One region of the Jejuibacter calystegiae genome, then DNA from elsewhere that is predicted to be linked to it. Evidence: predicted binding sites of a transcription regulator. Region 1 holds the regulator's gene; each other region holds the start of a gene.
What was found. The regulator PhoB, encoded in region 1, activates phosphate uptake and scavenging genes when phosphate is short. The targets are predictions, from matches to a motif close to CTGTCATAAAACTGNCNNAT.
Positions count from the first base shown of each region.

Region 2: the regulator PhoB is predicted to act here: its motif matches at 2,252-2,271, upstream of FEM41_RS21145 (heavy metal response regulator transcription factor).
Region 3: the regulator PhoB is predicted to act here: its motif matches at 3,222-3,241, upstream of pstS (phosphate ABC transporter substrate-binding protein PstS).
Region 4: the regulator PhoB is predicted to act here: its motif matches at 2,563-2,582, upstream of acuI (acrylyl-CoA reductase (NADPH)).

Region 1 covers NZ_CP040428.1:2,337,537-2,342,131, forward strand. The annotation lists gene sbcC (exonuclease subunit SbcC) at 1-238, opposite strand, end outside; gene sbcD (exonuclease subunit SbcD) at 235-1,437, opposite strand; gene phoB (phosphate response regulator transcription factor PhoB) at 1,641-2,330, shown strand; gene phoR (phosphate regulon sensor histidine kinase PhoR) at 2,354-3,649, shown strand; gene brnQ (branched-chain amino acid transporter carrier protein BrnQ) at 4,000-4,595, shown strand, end outside.
Region 2 covers NZ_CP040428.1:4,499,212-4,503,806, reverse strand. The annotation lists gene FEM41_RS21160 (molybdopterin-dependent oxidoreductase) at 191-958, opposite strand; gene FEM41_RS21155 (cytochrome b/b6 domain-containing protein) at 948-1,556, opposite strand; gene FEM41_RS21150 (hypothetical protein) at 1,571-2,197, opposite strand; gene FEM41_RS21145 (heavy metal response regulator transcription factor) at 2,336-3,007, shown strand; gene FEM41_RS21140 (heavy metal sensor histidine kinase) at 3,004-4,434, shown strand; gene FEM41_RS21135 (helix-turn-helix domain-containing protein) at 4,509-4,595, shown strand, end outside.
Region 3 covers NZ_CP040428.1:1,206,955-1,211,549, forward strand. The annotation lists gene glmU (bifunctional UDP-N-acetylglucosamine diphosphorylase/glucosamine-1-phosphate N-acetyltransferase GlmU) at 1-639, shown strand, start outside; gene glmS (glutamine--fructose-6-phosphate transaminase (isomerizing)) at 784-2,613, shown strand; gene FEM41_RS05590 (hypothetical protein) at 2,657-3,109, opposite strand; gene pstS (phosphate ABC transporter substrate-binding protein PstS) at 3,370-4,413, shown strand; gene pstC (phosphate ABC transporter permease PstC) at 4,470-4,595, shown strand, end outside.
Region 4 covers NZ_CP040428.1:670,189-674,783, forward strand. The annotation lists gene mreB (rod shape-determining protein MreB) at 1-310, opposite strand, end outside; gene csrD (RNase E specificity factor CsrD) at 620-2,560, opposite strand; gene acuI (acrylyl-CoA reductase (NADPH)) at 2,783-3,757, shown strand; gene msrP (protein-methionine-sulfoxide reductase catalytic subunit MsrP) at 3,838-4,595, shown strand, end outside.

The sequences.
Region 1 (4,595 bases):
GACAGTCGGCGCAGTCCCGGGTCATCAGCTCATTCTGGGTCTGGGAGATACTGCTCAGGCGCGGCGTTTTGTGATACAGCGCCAGGCAGATAGCATCCAGCAGGGTGGTCTTCCCGGCGCCGGTGGGGCCGGTAATGGCAAACAGGCCGTTGCTGACGAAGGGCTCGGCGCTGAAATCAATTTTCCATTCGCCGCGCAGTGAGTTCAGATTGCGCAGGCGCAGGGTTAAAATTTTCATGCTTCATCCTCCTGATGCAGGGCTTCCTGGATTTGACCAAACAACAGGCGCAGCCGTGCTTCCCGTTCAGGCTCCAGCCCTTCCTGCGCCAGGCGGCGACTAAAGACATCGTCCACGCTCAGTTCGCTCAGGGTTTCTTTATGCTGGTTATCGATAGCCCGCTGGCGCTGTTCGCGGCTGCGGCGAATCAGTATCACCTCCAGCGGCAGATCTTCCGTCAACTGGCGGATGTGGCGCTGCATATCGTGCAGGTATTCGTCGGTGGTGACTTCAATATCCAGCCAGGTGACCGGTTGTTCAGGAGCGTCGCGCCAGATGCTGAGCTGCTGTTCAATCTCTGCCAGCGAGCCCTTGATTAGCGCCAGCGGTTGGGTGACGGGCACCGGTAGTGCTTTGATTTCGGTAAGAGCGGCGTCTTCAAAGCTGACCAGACTGACGCTCTTCTCTTTGCCGGTTTCGTCAAAGCTCAGGGCAATGGGAGATCCGCTGTAACGCACGTGTGCCATGCCGCCCACGCTCTGGGGGCGGTGGATATGGCCCAGGGCGATGTAGTCGGCAGGCGGAAAATTCTGGGCAGGAAAGGCGTCCAGGCTGCCGATATAGATATCGCGTACCGAATCGCTGGTGGTGACGCCGACGGCGGTCAGATGGCCGGTGGCGATAATGGGCAAATCGCGCTGGCCGCGTAGCGCCAGTGCCTTCTCGTGAACATGTTGATAGTGCTGGCTGATAGCCTCCAGCAACGAGAGCTGTTTGTCGCGGCCATCCTGCCCCGCCTGGCTCTGCAGCAGATCCCGCGGTCGCAAAAAAGGGATGGGACACAGAATGGCGCCGGGCGTGCCGTCGCGGCTTATGATCTCCAGCGGTTCATCGGTGGGGGTCGCCACCACGCAGGTGTTCAGACAGGCCAACAGTTCCCGGGACTCGTTCAGGGTGGCTACCGAATCATGGTTGCCCGCCAGAATATAGAGCGCGCAGCCGGTCTGCTGCAATCTGACCACAAAGCGGTTATACAGCTCGCGGGCGTAGCTGGGCGGCGAACCGGTATCGAAAATATCCCCCGCCACAATAATGGCGTCCGCCTGGTGATGTTCGGCCTGTGCCAGCAGCCAGTCGAGAAAGGCCTGATGTTCGGCAGCCCGGCTTTTGGTATAGAAATTCTGGCCGAGGTGCCAGTCAGAGGTGTGAATGATCCGCATAATCCCGGTTCCGGTGGCAAAAAAGCGTGAGGGGGATTATAAACAACCTGGAAGCCAGTGCGCCTCTTCTGTGACGGTATCCGTCATTAAAGGGTCATGTTTTTCATAAATCTGTCATAAAAGTGACGCATAATGGCGCGCATTACAAAATGGCAACCCGCACCCTCGCGACGAGGGCAAGAAAAAATCAGACAGGGCGAATGATGGCGCGACGTATTCTGGTGGTAGAAGATGAGGCTCCAATCCGTGAAATGGTCTGTTTCGTACTTGAGCAGAATGGTTTCCTGCCGCTTGAAGCGGAAGATTACGATGCCGCTGTGGCACGGCTTAACGAACCCTGGCCTGACTTGATCCTGCTGGACTGGATGCTGCCTGGCGGTTCCGGGCTTCAGTTGATTAAGCACCTGAAGCGCCAGCCGATGACCCGGGATATTCCGGTAGTGATGCTCACCGCCCGGGGCGAAGAAGAAGACCGGGTGCGCGGACTGGAAACCGGCGCCGATGACTACATCACCAAACCCTTCTCTCCAAAAGAGCTGGTGGCGCGAATTAAGGCCGTGATGCGACGCATTTCGCCCATGGCGGTAGAGGAGCCTATCGAAATTGAAGGGCTAAGCCTCGATCCCACTTCTCACCGGGTGATGAACGGCGAGCGTCCGCTCGATATGGGGCCTACCGAATTTAAGCTTCTGCACTTCTTTATGACGCACCCCGAGCGGGTCTACAGCCGCGAGCAGCTTCTGAATCAGGTCTGGGGCACCAATGTGTACGTCGAGGATAGAACGGTGGATGTGCATATTCGTCGCCTGCGTAAGGTGCTGGAAAACAGCGGCCACGATCGCATGGTTCAGACGGTACGCGGCACTGGTTACCGTTTTTCTACCCGTTATTAATCTGTGATTCAGGAGTAAGCCCTTTGCTGGAACGGCTGTCGTGGAAAAGACTGGCCTTTGAGCTGGTCCTGTGTTGTCTGCCAGCGCTGCTGCTTGGCGCGCTGGTGGGGCACCTGCCGTGGTTTTTACTGGCTGCCGTGACGGGGCTTTTGATTTGGCACTTCCATAATTTGCTGCGGCTCTCCTGGTGGCTATGGGTGGATCGCAGCATGACGCCGCCGCCAGGGCGCGGTAGCTGGGAACCGCTGCTTTATGGACTGCATCAGATGCAGATGCGTAACAGGAAGAGGCGCAATGAGCTGGGAAGCCTGATCAAGCGCTTTCGCAGCGGCGCCGAATCACTGCCGGATGCGGTGGTGTTGACCACTGAAGAGGGGGCGATCTTCTGGTGTAATGGCCTGGCGCAGCAGTTGCTTAACCTGCGCTGGCCCGACGATAACGGCCAGAATATCCTGAACTTGCTGCGCTATCCCGAATTTAGCGACTACCTGAAGTTACGCGACTTTTCCCGCCCATTGAATCTGGTGCTGAACAGCGGCCGACATCTTGAATTCCGCGTGATGTCCTATAGCGATCGTCAGTGGCTGATAGTGGCCAGAGATGTGACCCAGATGCATCAACTGGAAGGGGCGAGGCGTAACTTTTTCGCCAACGTCAGCCATGAACTGCGCACGCCTCTGACGGTGCTCCAGGGCTATCTGGAGATGCTGCGTGAAGGCGAAGCGGATGGCGCGTTGCGTGATAAAGCGCTGTTAACCATGGAAGAGCAGACGCAGCGGATGGGCAGCCTGGTACAACAGTTGCTGACGCTGTCGCGGATTGAAGCTTCGCCCACCCTGGATCTGAGTGAAAGCGTGGATATTCCGGATATGCTGCGTCAGGTGGAGCAGGCCGCCCGCTCGTTGGGGCCGGATCATCAGTTCACTTTCGAGGTGGAGCCCGCCCTGAAGATTCGTGGCAATAGTGAACAGTTGCGCAGCGCCGTCTCGAATCTGGTCTATAACGCCATTAACCATACTCCCGCCGGATCGCATATCGCAGTGTGCTGGCAGCGGACGCCGCAAGGCGCGCGCTTTAGCGTGAGTGACGACGGTCCGGGAATTGCGGCCCACCATCTGCCGCGTCTGACGGAGCGTTTCTATCGGGTGGATAAAGCCCGTTCGCGCCAGAGCGGCGGTAGCGGCCTGGGGCTGGCTATCGTTAAACACGCCCTGAGCCACCATGATACCCGGCTGGAAGTGGAAAGCGTTCCCGGGCTGGGCAGCTGCTTTTCGTTCCAGATACCCGTCCGGTTGATTGATAATCGCACGGAGGGTTAACTCTCCCTTCGCCGCAGGGAATTAATGCCTGCGGCTGTTCGCTTTTTATTCGAATGATAAACCGGACTAAAGTTGAAGAATTGGTGCATCTGTCTGGATGTAATTATATGTTTAGTATATTACTCTGGTTTCAGGATCGCTTCTTGCCTTCAAACGCTATAAGCGTTTTAATTGGCCCCCATTATCGTCAGACTGACCAGAATTGCGTGGTATATCGATAAACAATTCTTCGCCACGCTTGTTGAGAAGCGTTTCTCACTGTCATTTTCTGATTAGACCGCTTTTTCACCACCCCGACGTGGCGAAAAATTTGCTAAAATCAACACCACATCCACAGGCAACTCGAATTTATGACCCATCGTTTAACTTCGCGTGACATCATCGCTCTGGGCTTTATGACCTTTGCGTTGTTCGTTGGCGCGGGCAACATTATCTTCCCGCCCATGGTTGGCTTACAGGCCGGCGAGCACGTCTGGTGGGCCTCTTTTGGCTTTCTGATTACCGCTGTTGGTCTGCCGGTGATGACCGTTGTAGCGCTGGCCCGGGTCGGCGGTGGAGTGGATAGCCTGAGCTCCCCCATTGGCCGCCGTGCCGGCATTCTGCTGGCAACCGTCTGCTATCTGGCCGTGGGACCGCTGTTTGCCACACCGCGTACCGCAACCGTCTCCTTTGAAGTGGGTATCGCGCCGCTGACCGGCAGTGGCGCCATGCCGCTGCTGATCTACAGCCTGATTTACTTCGCGCTGGTGATTGTTGTTTCGCTCTATCCGGGCAAGCTGTTGGACACCGTGGGCCACTTCCTGGCGCCGCTGAAAATTCTGGCGCTGATTGTGCTGGCGGTGGCAGCGATAATCTGGCCGGCCGGTGGTATCAGCACCGCGACCGAGGCTTACCAGAACGCCCCGTTCTCGAACGGCTTTGTGAACGGCTATCTGACCATGGACAC
Region 2 (4,595 bases), 2.2 Mb from region 1:
GTATACGTCATCGGAGAGTGTTGGAATATTGTATGACCGGGCTCAGCAGCGCTGGCGGTGGGTCGGGGCTAAGCATACGAGGGGGAAGAAAAGGCGGCAACTTAATAGGGGGTTAAGCGCCGCTAAATATAGAGAGGGTAAAAGGCCGGTTATTTAACGGTTGGTTAATATTAAAAGGGCCTGGAAGCGGTTAAATACCGCTAAACCAGTTGTAGCCCTGATCTTCCCAGTAACCGCCGGGATTGGTATCGCTGACGAAAATGGCGGCGATATGCTTGGCGTTTTTGAAGCCCAGTTTGGTCGGCACCCGCAGTCGCAAGGGATAACCGTACTCTTCCGGTAATGCTTTACCGGCAAAATCCAGCGCCAGAATGGTTTGCGGATGCAGCGCGGTAGCCATATCGATGCTGGAGTAGTAGCGATCCGCACATTTAAAGCCAACGTAGCGGGCGTTGAGATCGGCGCCGATATGCTGGAGGAAGAGCTTCAGCGGCACGCCTCCCCACTGGCCGATGGCGCTCCAGCCTTCAATGCAGATAAGCCGGGTGATCTGGCTTTGCTGCGGCAGACGCTGTAACTGTTCCAGCGTCCAGGGCGCTTTTTTCTCGACCTTGCCGGAGACTTCCAGCCGGTAGTCGGCCAGATCTACTATCGGGGTGTTGTATTCCGGATAAAAGGCATTGAACGGAAAGGGATCGGTTATCTGGTCCGGGCGATAAGTCTGAGCCAGGCGCTGGCCGCTGAACAGCCAGGACTGAACCCTGTCGTTCCAGCGTGACATGGCCCACAGCACTTTGTCGACCCGATCGCCATCCTGCATATCGCATCCAGTCAGCATCGCCACGCCCCCCAGCGTCAGGCCGGAACGCAGCAGTAACCGGCGCTGTAGATTCACCAGCTGCTTTTTCTGATCCGGCTCCAGCGCGGGTGCGCGGCGGGATGGGTTTTTATCCTTCACGTTTGCCTCCTGACAGCATGGCCCACAGCGTGGACGGAACAACGATCACCATCAGCACGTGGATGATGACAAACAACCCGATACCCGCCATGGCCAAAAAGTGGACATAACGTGCGATATCAAAACCGCCGAATATCGCCACCAGCCAGTACAATTGTACCGGCTTCCAGATAGCCAGCCCGGAAAGTACCAGCAGCAGACCGAGCACCAGTACACCGAGATACATCAGCTTTTGAATCGCGTTGTAATGGCCGTGGCGGTGGCGCAGCCGCAGCGTTAACGTCAGCCAGATATCATGCCGCAGTGCGGCCAGGCGCAGCGGCAGCAGGTCGCGGCGCAGGTGGCCGCTAAACAGGCTCCACAGCAGATAGCACAGGGCGTTGAATACCAGCAGCCACATCACCGCCAGATGCCAGCCAATCGCGCCACCCAGCCAGCCCCCCAGCGTCACCGCCGGGGGAAAGCGGAAGTCGAACAGCGGCGAAGCGTTGTAGATTTCCCAACCGCTCATGAACATGCAGACCATGGCGAACAGATTCACCCAGTGGGTAAGCCTGACTGGCCAGCGATGTACTGGCCGCGACGCGTTGGTTTTCATGCAGGCCTCCCGGATTACATCGGCGGTACGGTACCGTCTTTGCCAGCGGAAATACGGGTAGCGACGCGCTCGCCTTTATCGTCAGTGGCGGAGAACAGTACAATATGGGTACCGGGTTTAAGCAGGCTGCGATCGCCGGGATCGATGGTCACAACTGGCGTATCGTCCGGAACGCTGACATTCTTTTGCTGATCGCCGTACTTAACGGTCAGCGTGCGGCCATTGGCATTCACCAGCTTGCCGATGGTGCCGTTGGTCATGGTATTGGTTTTGCCGTCGGCGGATTCCCAGGGGGAGTGACCTTCACCCGTTCCACGCAGGCTGGCGGCAAAGACGTGCACTTCAAGCGCTTTCAGGCTGCCGTCGGCCTGGGGGACCGCTGCGGTGCCGATAAAGCTGTCCGGCTTGATATCGTCGGTCGATCCTTTAGAAACGCTATATACCTGGGTTTTGTCGTTAAGTTTGACCTCGACCTTTTCACCTTTGCGGTCGGTCAGTTGCAGTTGGGCATCAGAGACCTTGTCGATGGTGCCGCGCAGCGGCGCGATGGCTTTGCCTGGTGCCTGCGCGGCGGTGGCGATACCGCTGCACAGCATCAGGGTGGACAGCAGTAAACCGGCGAGACGTTGTCGTGTATGCATAAATCCTCCTGTAGTCGTTTGTGGGTTAAGCATGGCCTGGCGATCGGGACAGCACCATGTCCGTTTGATGACATTAATGTCATCAAGCAGTGACGCGGAAACTGTTAATCTGTTTGCGAACGTAATGAGGTGGTGAGCATGCGCATATTAGTAGTGGAAGATGATACCGGGACCGGTAATTACCTGAAGAAGGGGCTGACGGAGGCGGGATACGGCGTTGATCTGGCGTGTGACGGTACCGATGGTCTGTTCCGGGCCCTGGAGTACAGTTACGATGCCATTGTACTGGACGTGATGTTGCCGGGGCTTGATGGCTGGCAGATCATTGACGTTCTGCGCAAGAAAAGCGATGTGCCAATTCTGTTTCTTACCGCCCGCGACGAGGTGCAGGATCGCATCCACGGCCTTGAACTAGGGGCCGACGATTACCTGGTGAAACCCTTTTCGTTTACCGAGCTGGTGCTGCGGCTGCGCACTCTGCTGCGCCGCGGAACGGTACGGGAATCCGATCGCTACACCCTGGCCGATCTGCATATTGATGTGCTGCGGCGTAAAGTAACCCGCCAGGACTGCGTTATTCCGCTGACCAATAAAGAGTTTATGTTGCTGCATCTGCTGGTAAGGCGTGAAGGAGAGGTGCTGTCGCGCACCATGATCGCCTCCCAGGTATGGGATATGAATTTCGACAGCGATACCAACGTGGTGGATGTGGCGATCAAGCGGCTGCGCGCCAAAATTGACCGGCCGTTTGATATCAAACTTATTCATACCGTGCGTGGGATCGGTTACGTCTGTGAGGTGCGTCCATGAGTTTACTGGCCCGGCGCTGGCAGGCGACATCGCTGACGCTGCGTAGCGCCATCCTCTTTGCTCTGGTGGCCGCGCTGGTAGTGAGCGCGGCAGGCGGTTACCTGTATAACGCCATGCGCCAGGAGATGATTTACCGTAGCGATCTGCAGGTGACAGGGCGAATCGAATACTACCGGAATGTGCTGAGCAAACGCTTTCCGCTGGATCGGTTGGTGGCCAATACCGGGATGTTTGAAAATATGCTGGGCAACGAACAGGACGTTTTAATTTTTCGGATCCAGGGGCAGGAGCCGTTAATTAGTGTGAATCCTGGCAGGGTTCAACTGCCGTCGGTGACGCCGACGCCGAGCGACCACCCGCAGCTGCTGAGCGCGGTGCGTACCGGAGAAACCCGGCAAGGGGTGCCGTTGCGGGTGGCGTCGGGTCTGGTGAAGCTGGAAGACGGCAGGGTACTGCAAATATCCGTCGCGCATGTCATGGTCAACGAACAGAAAATGCTGGCGCGTTACCTGTGGCGTGTGGTGGCGGCGGTGGCGGCGGCTTTCCTGGTGATTGCCCTGTTGGGCTACTGGGTGATGCGTCGCGAACTGCGACCGTTAAGGCGCATGGCCGCAGAGGCGGCGGCCATCACCCCCAGTACCCTGGCAACCCGGTTAAGCGAGCAGGATGCGCCGCAGGAGCTGCAACAGCTGATAGTTTCGTTCAATGCCATGCTTAGCCGACTCAACGAAGGCTATCAGCGTCTGACGCAGTTTTCCGCCGATCTGGCCCATGAGATACGCACGCCGGTAGGGGCATTAATGGGCCAGTGCCAGGTGGCCCTGTATCAGTCGCGCAGCGTTGAAGAGTACGAAACTCTGCTCTCCAGTAATATGGAGGAGCTGGAGCGCATCTCGCGGATGGTGGAAAATATTTTGTTCCTGGCGCGGGCCAGCAATGCGCAGTCGGCGCTGAACTACCGCAGTCTGGATATGGCGCTGGAGTTGCAGCGCGTCGCCGACTATTTCGAAGGGCTGGCGGAAGAGCGGGGTATTCGCCTGATCTGCGAAGGGGAAGGGCAGTTATGGGCCGACCCCATGCTGTTTCAGCGGGCTCTAAGCAATCTGGTTGCCAACGCGGTGCGCTATGCCGATGAAGAGAGCCGCATTATCCTGCGGGTCGGCACAGAGCAAGGCCGACAGGTGGTAGAGGTGATAAACCAGGGACCCGCGATTGCCGAAGTACATCTGAAAAAACTGTTCGAGCGCTTTTATCGCGTCGATGCCGCGCGCAGCAGCCATGCCAGCGGCCTGGGACTGGCGATCGTACGCGCCATTATGACCCTGCATGGTGGTGAAGTGCACGCCCGATGCCACCCGCAGTCGCCTGCCGCTCAAATTGTTTTTAGTCTGATCTTTCCGGCGAGAGAGGAAAAAAACGCCGCGTGACGGAAAGCAAAAAGCCCGCTTAAGGAAACTTAAGCGGGCTTCTTTAAATCTGGCGCCTCTGACAGGGTGGCGGCATGACGCAACAGGCCTGGCACCCCGCTGACATCATCGCGGCGCTGAAAAAACGGGGAACGTCGCTGGCGGCGGTTTCCCGTAACGCC
Region 3 (4,595 bases), 1.1 Mb from region 1:
GAAAAGCTGCTGCTGGCAGGCGTGATGCTGCGCGATCCCCAGCGTTTCGACCTGCGCGGTACTCTGACGCACGGCCGGGATATTGAGATCGATGCTAATGTGATTCTGGAAGGTCAGGTGACGCTGGGCGATCGAGTTAAGATTGGCGCCGGTTGTGTGATTAAAAACAGCACCATTGGCGATAACTGCGAAATCAGCCCCTATACCGTGGTGGAGGATGCCCACCTGGAGGCTGACTGTACTATCGGGCCGTTTGCGCGTCTGCGCCCTGGCGCCGAGCTGGCGGAAGGGGCCCACGTGGGCAACTTCGTCGAAATGAAAAAGGCGCGACTGGGTAAAGGTTCTAAAGCCGGGCATTTGTCCTATCTCGGTGATGCCGAGATTGGTGATAACGTGAATATCGGCGCAGGCACCATCACCTGTAACTATGATGGCGCTAACAAGCATAAGACCCTGATTGGCGATGACGTTTTTGTAGGTTCTGACACTCAACTGGTGGCGCCGGTCAGTGTGGCGCGCGGCGCGACAATTGGTGCGGGAACCACGGTCACGCGCGATATCAAGGAAAATGAACTGGCCATCAGCCGGGTGAAGCAGACCCATATCCAGGGCTGGCAGCGTCCGGTGAAGAAAAAATAATTTTTACCCCTCTCCCTCAGGGAGGGGGGGGCAGTACTTATAAAAATACCCCCATTCTCTACAAAGGCTCGGGGCCCGGAAAAAACCGGAATAACAGGTCAGCGACAACGCAGGCGGAAACGCCTTGATCAAGGAATTAATACGATGTGTGGAATTGTTGGCGCGGTCGCGCAACGTGATATTGCTGAAATCCTTCTCGAAGGGCTACGTCGTCTGGAATATCGGGGCTATGACTCCGCCGGGCTGGCGGTGGTTGATGCGCAGGGTAATATGACCCGCCTGCGCCGTCTGGGCAAGGTGCAGGCGCTGGCGCAGGCTGCGGAAGAACACCCGCTGCATGGCGGCACCGGTATTGCGCATACCCGTTGGGCAACTCACGGCGAACCGTCGGAAGCGAATGCTCACCCGCATGTTTCCGGCCATATCGTGGTGGTACACAATGGCATTATCGAAAACTATGAGCCGCTGCGCGAAACTCTAAAAGCGCGCGGTTATCAGTTTATCTCTCAGACCGATACCGAAGTTATCGCTCACCTGGTCCACTGGGAAATGGAGCAGGGTGGCAGCCTGCGCGACGCGGTTCTGCGGGCGATCCCACAACTGCGCGGCGCTTATGGCACCGTCATTATGGATACCCGTAATCCGGATACGCTGCTGGCGGCCCGTTCGGGTAGTCCGCTGGTGATTGGCCTGGGCGTCGGCGAAAACTTTATCGCTTCTGACCAGCTGGCTCTACTGCCGGTGACCCGTCGCTTTATGTTCCTGGAAGAGGGCGATATCGCGGAAGTGACCCGTCGCAGCATCACCGTCTTCGACCGTTCTGGCGAACCGGTAACGCGCGAAGAGGTGGAATCTAATCTGCAGTACGATGCCGGCGATAAAGGCGGCTATCGTCACTATATGCAGAAAGAGATCTATGAGCAGCCGAACGCCATTAAAAGTACCCTGGGCGGGCGTATCAGCCATGGCGCTATCGATCTCAGTGAGCTGGGGCCGGACAGCGACGAGCTGCTGTCTAAGGTTGAGCATATCCAGATTGTGGCCTGTGGTACCTCCTACAACTCCGGGATGGTTTCCCGCTACTGGTTTGAAGCCATGGCCGGCGTCTCCTGTGATGTGGAGATCGCCTCTGAGTTCCGCTATCGCAAATCGGCCGTGCGTCGTAACAGCCTGATTATCACCCTTTCCCAGTCCGGTGAGACCGCCGATACCCTGGCGGCGCTGCGCCTGGCGAAAGAGCTGGGTTACCTGGGATCGCTGGCAATCTGTAACGTGCCCGGCTCTTCGCTGGTGCGTGAGTCGGATCTGGCTTTAATGACCAAAGCGGGCACCGAGATTGGCGTGGCCTCTACCAAGGCCTTCACCACCCAACTGACCGTGCTGCTGATGCTGGTGGCGAAAATCGGTCGTCTGAAAGGTGTGGATCCGAAGATAGAGCACAATATTGTGCACGCGCTACAGACCCTGCCCAGCCGCATTGAGCAGATGCTGGCCCAGGACAAGCGGATCGAAGCCCTGGCGGAAGACTTCTCTGACAAGCACCATGCGCTGTTCCTGGGGCGCGGCGATCAGTACCCCATCGCGCTGGAAGGCGCGTTGAAGCTGAAGGAAATCTCCTATATTCACGCAGAAGCCTATGCCGCTGGCGAGTTGAAGCACGGCCCGCTGGCGCTGATCGACGCCGATATGCCGGTTATTGTGGTCGCGCCGAATAACGACCTGCTGGAGAAGCTGAAGTCCAATATCGAAGAGGTGCGCGCCCGCGGCGGTCATCTCTACGTCTTTGCCGATGAGGATGCCGGTTTTGTGGACAGTGAAACCATGCACATCATCCAGATGCCGCACGTGGAAGAGGAGATCGCGCCTATTTTCTACACCGTGCCGCTACAGCTGCTGTCCTACCATGTCGCGCTGATTAAAGGCACCGATGTGGACCAGCCGCGTAATCTGGCGAAGTCGGTAACGGTTGAATAATCGGTTATCGTCCAGTGAAAGCCCGCCGTGAATGGCGGGTTTTTTACTTTATTTTGCTACTCAACTGACTGATTTCCTGTTTCAGTGAGCTGATTTCACGGGCGCTGCTCTCCTGACTGCGCTTTAAGGCCTCATTTTCCCGGGAAAGGCCGTCTATCTGCTTGCTAAGGCTGCTGGTTTCTTTTTTCATATCATCCAGTTGGCGTTTCATATTTTCGCCTGATTGCTTGCTGGTATCCTCTATCTGACGCTTTAAGTCATCCCGATCGCGTTTCAGTTGTTCCACATCATTTTGGGTCTGTTTTAATGACTCTATGCTCGGGTTATCGATGGTATTTAAATGGATGATGCCATTCATATCGTCCCTGCCGTCGGTGGTTACCAACTGCGAACCCATGGATGGAGAGCCTGAGAATTGCAGATTGTTTTCGGCACTGGCGCAAAGTGGAACCATCAGACAGAGTATGCTGGTACCGACGAGTAATGGTTTAAACATATTTCACCCTTCCTTTTTTGTGGATAACGAAAAGTATAAATTCAAACTGTGTCGTTTTTAGGGAGACTTTATGGAGTCGTCGATGCCTGTCTCATCCACGCCAACCTGCCTGCTGTCATAAAACTGTCATAATTCGTACATGTTGCTGTCACCAAACTGTCCTATTTTGTCCATGCAGTCACCTGAGAGCCTGGCGTGGACGACAAAGCAATGAGCACAGGCTCCTTACACAGCAAATGATGACTCTTGCAGGAGACACTATGAACGTTATGCGTACCACCGTCGCTACTGTTGTCGCCGCGACCTTCTCTCTGAGCGCGTTTTCCGCTTTTGCGGCAGCCAGCCTGACTGGCGCGGGCGCCACCTTTCCTGCTCCGGTGTATGCCAAATGGGCCGACAGCTATCAGAAATCCACGGGGAATAAAGTGAACTATCAGGGGATTGGCTCCTCTGGCGGCGTGAAGCAGATCGTCGCGCATACCGTTGATTTTGGTGCTTCCGACGCCCCTCTCTCCGATGAAAAATTGCAAAATGATGGCCTGTTCCAGTTCCCAACCGTTATCGGCGGGGTGGTAATGGCGGTTAACCTGCCAGGCGTTCAGTCCGGTCAGCTGACGCTGGACGGCAAAACCCTGGGTGATATCTATCTGGGCAAAATTAAGAAGTGGAACGATCCGGCCATTGCGCAGCTGAACCCGGGCATTAAGCTACCTGAGCAGAACATTGCCGTCGTGCGTCGCGCTGACGGTTCTGGTACTTCCTATGTCTTCACCAGCTATCTGTCTAAAGTGAATGAAGAGTGGAAGTCGAAAGTCGGCGCCGGTACCACAGTGAAATGGCCGACCGGTCTGGGTGGTAAAGGCAACGACGGCATCGCCGCCTTTGTTCAGCGTTTGCCTGGCGCCATTGGCTTTGTTGAGTATGCCTACGCCAAGCAGAACAACCTGGCCTATACCAAACTGATTTCGGGTAATGGTCAGCCGGTCAGCCCAACCGAAGAGAGCTTCTCTAAGGCGGCTGAAAGCGCGGACTGGAGCAAAACCTTTGCCCAGGATCTGACCAATCAGACCGCCGAAGGCGCATGGCCAATCTCTTCCGCCACCTTTATTCTGGTGCATAAGGATCAGAAGAAGCCGGAGCAGGGCACAGAAGTACTGAAGTTCTTCGACTGGGCCTATAAAAATGGCAGCGATGAAGCCAAAGCGCTGGATTACGCCACCCTGCCGGAAAGCGTGGTTGAGCAGGTTCGCGCAGCGTGGAAGACCAGCGTTAAGGACAGCAGCGGTAACCCGCTGTATAAATAAGTTTTTCCAGAAGGCCGGTACGCCGGCCTTCAAAACTGATTAAGTTGAGTGAGTTTATGGCAGCAAGCAGGCCTGCATTTACACCTCCTGGCAAAAAGGGCGACATTCTGTTCGGCGCGCTGGTAAAACTGGCTGCGCTGATTGTCCTGTTTCTGCTGGGCGGGATTATCGTCTCCCTGATC
Region 4 (4,595 bases), 1.7 Mb from region 1:
TAAAGCTGTTGCTGTGCACCTGCTTAATAAAGTGCTGCAGCATTTTTTCGGTAACGAAAAAGTCGGCGATAACACCATCCTTCATAGGACGAATGGCGGCGATGTTGCCTGGTGTACGGCCAAGCATCTGTTTAGCGTCGTGCCCCACAGCGGCAACGCTCTTGGGGGAACCGGCACGATCCTGGCGAATGGCAACCACCGAAGGTTCATTCAGTACGATGCCTTGTCCTTTAACATAAATAAGGGTATTCGCGGTACCCAGATCAATGGACAGGTCATTGGAAAACATGCCACGAAATTTTTTCAACATACTAAGGGATAATCCTGAAAGCTGGGGCGGAAAACAAAATCCGCTTACTTTACCAACCACTCGAAGCAGCGACAAGGCGCAAAAAACGTTCTGCCTCGGTGAAAAATAGTACAGCTCGTTTCACTCGTAACAGATTGACACATTTCCCCGTTCTGACCCGGGTGATGTTGATTATTTATTCAATTTTCTGTTACAGCAAAGCGAAATAAACTGGTGTTATTACACTGCGACGTTCCAGTCGGCAGACCCCATGGCCCCCTTATGGATGCAGCGCGCAATATTCTACGTGAAAACCGGCTAAACGACAGGCTAAACCGGATATCTACGTGAATATTTTTTCACATTGCTGTCAAGAGGCTCTGAACCGACAAAGAATTCACCCTGTGCGCCACTCACCCCTTTCTCGATCAGCGTCTGCCATTCTCCACGGGTTCGCGTACCGGTAGCAAAAACCATGGTACGCGTTCCCTTGCAGGCTTCCACCAGGCTCTCAACAAACAACTGATTTTCAGTACGCTTGTCAATATTCCTGACCAGCCCAGGATACAGTTTGAGAATTTCCGCGTCCAAATCCTGGAGATAAGTCGTACTTACCACGGTCAATCCCGCCTGCGTAATGGCCACCCGAGCCCCCAGTACTTTAATCAGCCTGACGATCGGCTGTAAACGGCTGATGTATTGACAAACATCTGCCTCAGCAAGTTCAAAAAGAATTCGATTTCTTATCGATTTTTCACACTGCATCAAAGTATCGCGCAGCCAGCGTTGAAATGGACGGCGCAGCAGCGACTCCACGGTGACCGGAAAAGCCAGGGTCTCTTCCGGCCAGAAACGCAATAGCGGAATCATGCGGGAGATCATCTGGCGGTCATACTGCTCCGCTAAACCAAGTTGCTGAACCACCGGCATATACTCCGCCGACGTCACCTCAGTCTCGCCGTCGAAGATGCGCCCGGCCATTTCCCGGTGATGCACTTCACCGCTACGCAGCACTGAAGGTTTCTGATACAGACGCGGCCCGCCGCGACGCAGGGCATCTTCCAGCATAGTACGCCACTTCACATTGCCGCGGCCTTTTTCCGGCAGCTTGTCATCATAGACCGCCCAACTGTTGCTGCCCTGGAGCACGGCATTGCGTACCGCCGCTTCGGCATGCTCCATCACCTGTTCCACGCTCTGACCGCCGCGCCAGGCGCAGATACCAATATGCACCATATCCAGGGGATCCAGCATACGGGTGGGCGGCATCGCATCCACCGATTTCAGCAACTGGCTGGCAATGCCGTCCGCTTCTTTCAGGGTGCTGTGCGGGAGCAGAACAGCAAAATCGTTGTGGAAATAGCGCGCCAGCAACGCGCCGGGGTAACGCATCACAAAAGTCGACAGCAGATTGATCAGGTTATAAAGGTAGTCATCGACGGAGTGACGCTCCCAGGTTTCGCGCAAAATTTCGAAATCCGGCACGCGGATCATCATCACCATGCCGTGGGTACCTACCTGTTCATTATCTTCCAGCAACATGGCGAGCTGATTTTCAAAAAACAGGCGATTGCTCAGACCCGTCTGCGCATCCTGAGCCGCATAGGAGCGGATCAGCGTATCCACACGGCTGCGCTGCTCCCCGGCGTTGTGCAGTTCGCTCAGCAGAACATCCATCGCGCTACTGGTCCGCGGCGGCCACTCATGCAGCGAACCACGCACTACTTTTCCCCGTTCGCCGTTCAGAATTCGGGTGGAGCGACTTTCCAGTAGCTCCAGGCCGGAAAACTGGCGTTTCACCCAACGGGCGCCAAATACCAGCACGATAACCATAAAGGCAATCGCCAGCGAGAGCGGCGTCGTGGTCAGCAGCGAATGGAAGTAATCATCGACGGGATCGCGCCAGGTCAGATGCAGCACCAGGCTGGGGTGCTTCACCAGCCGTACCGAGTGGTGGCGCAGGCGCACATGCTGCCCGGCGGGTTGATAGCTGGGCGGAAGTTCATGATCCAGCACCTGAAGGCTGCCCGAACTCAGCGTCAGGCGGACAATCTCCAGCGGAACCATCATATCGTTAAGGCGATCGTCCAGCTGCTCAGGCGGGCGCACCAGCAGTTCGTTATCCACCAGCGCTACAATTCGGTTCAGACGGTGCTCGCCCCGCTCATGAATCGAATGGTAAAAACTCCACGAACACCCCAACAGGGTGACCAGAATAGCCAGCCCCGTCAGCAGGGTCATAAAGGTGGAAAATTTCGTCGTTAAGCGCATCCCTGTGTTAACTCCGTCGGATGTACAGAAGCAGCCTGTGGCTTCGCAATGCGGCTTCCGGCTCTATTATATAAGTAAGTACTAACTATCTTGTGTGAGACTGCCATTTTATCAGACATGCGGCAGCTTACCTCACCTTTTTATTGCGATAAATCGCCTTCTCTACGGCGTCATGCGAGTATAGTCGCTGGTGCTTATTTTTAAATGACCCGGAGGATTTCGATGCAGGCTCTTATCCTTAATCAACGCGACGGCCAGACCCATGCCGCTGTTGAATCGCTCGACCCGGCGTCCCTGCCCGAAGGCGACGTAACCGTAGAGGTGGATTACTCCAGCCTTAACTATAAAGATGCGCTGGCGATTACCGGCAAAGGGAAAATTGTGCGTCAGTTCCCCATGGTGCCCGGCATCGACTTTGCCGGTCGGGTACAGCACAGTAAGGATCCCCGCTTCCATGTTGGACAGTCCGTTCTCCTCACCGGCTGGGGCGTAGGCGAAGGCCACTGGGGCGGTCTTGCCGGCGCAGCCCGGGTGAAAGGCGATTGGTTGGTTCCCATGCCTGAAGGGCTGGACAGCCGTAAGGCGATGATTATCGGCACCGCAGGCTTCACCGCAATGCTGTGCGTTATGGCACTGCTCGACGCCGGAATCACGCCAGATCACGGTGAAATTCTGGTTACCGGCGCCAGCGGCGGCGTGGGCAGTACCGCCGTGGCCCTGCTTCATCAGCTTGGCTATCAGGTTGTGGCGGTCTCCGGCCGCGAAACCACGCACGACTATCTGCGCAGCCTTGGCGCTCAGCGTATCCTGGCGCGCGCGGAATTCGGCTCCGGGCGTCCGCTGGAAAAACAGCTGTGGGCTGGCGCTATCGACACCGTCGGCGGAGAAGTACTGGCGAAGGTGCTTTCTCAGATCCATTACGGCGGTTGCGTGGCCGCCTGCGGCCTGGCAGGAGGATTCACCCTGCCCACCACCGTAATGCCGTTTATTCTGCGCAATGTGCGACTGCAGGGCGTTGACTCAGTGATGACCCCGCCCGCTCGCCGCTACGAAGCCTGGCAGCGCCTGGCCCGGGATCTTCCTTCTTCCTTTTATGCACAGAGTGCCACGGAGATCGGTCTGGCTCAGGCCGTAGAGTATGCCGAACGCATCATCAATAACCAGGCCCGGGGACGCACCCTGGTGAAGGTCGGTTAATCTTCAATTTTTCGTGACATATTCGCATTCGCAATCCGCCTCCGTCATGCTGATGAAAAGGCATGACGGAGGATACATGAATGAAAACCAAAAAGTTGACGGAGGCCGATGTCACGGCAGAGTCTGTCTTTATGTTACAGCGCCGCCAGATTCTGAAGATGTTAGGAATTGGCGCTACCGCGCTCACGCTTACGCCTCCAGCACAGGCCAGCCTGCTCGACTGGTTTAAAGGCAACGATCGTCCCCCCGCTCCCGCAGGCAAAGCGCTGGACTTCAGCAAACCGCCGCAGTGGCAAAGCGACCTGCCGCTAACCCCGGAAAACAAAGTCACCGGCTACAACAACTTTTATGAATTTGGTCTCGATAAAGCTGACCCGGCCGCCAACGCAGGTGCGATGGCGACCGATCCCTGGACGCTTACCATCGACGGTGAAGTGGCCAAACCGCTCACTCTGGATCACGATGCGCTGGCCTCCCGTTTCCCGCTTGCCGAGCGTATCTACCGCATGCGCTGCGTGGAAGCCTGGTCAATGGTCATCCCCTGGATCGGCTTCCCACTGCATAAGCTCCTGGCCCTGGTGGAGCCCACCAGCCATGCAAAATATGTCGCCTTTCAGACCCTCTATGCGCCGGAGCAGATGCCAGGACAGAAGGACCGCTTTATCGGCGGTGGGCTGAAATATCCCTACGTGGAAGGATTACGTCTGGATGAGGCTATGCATCCGCTGACGCTGATGAGCGTAGGCGTTTATGGTAAAGCGTTACCGCCGCAGAACGGCGCGCCGATTAGATTAATCGTTCCCTGGAAGTACGGGTTCAAAGGGATTAAATCCATCGT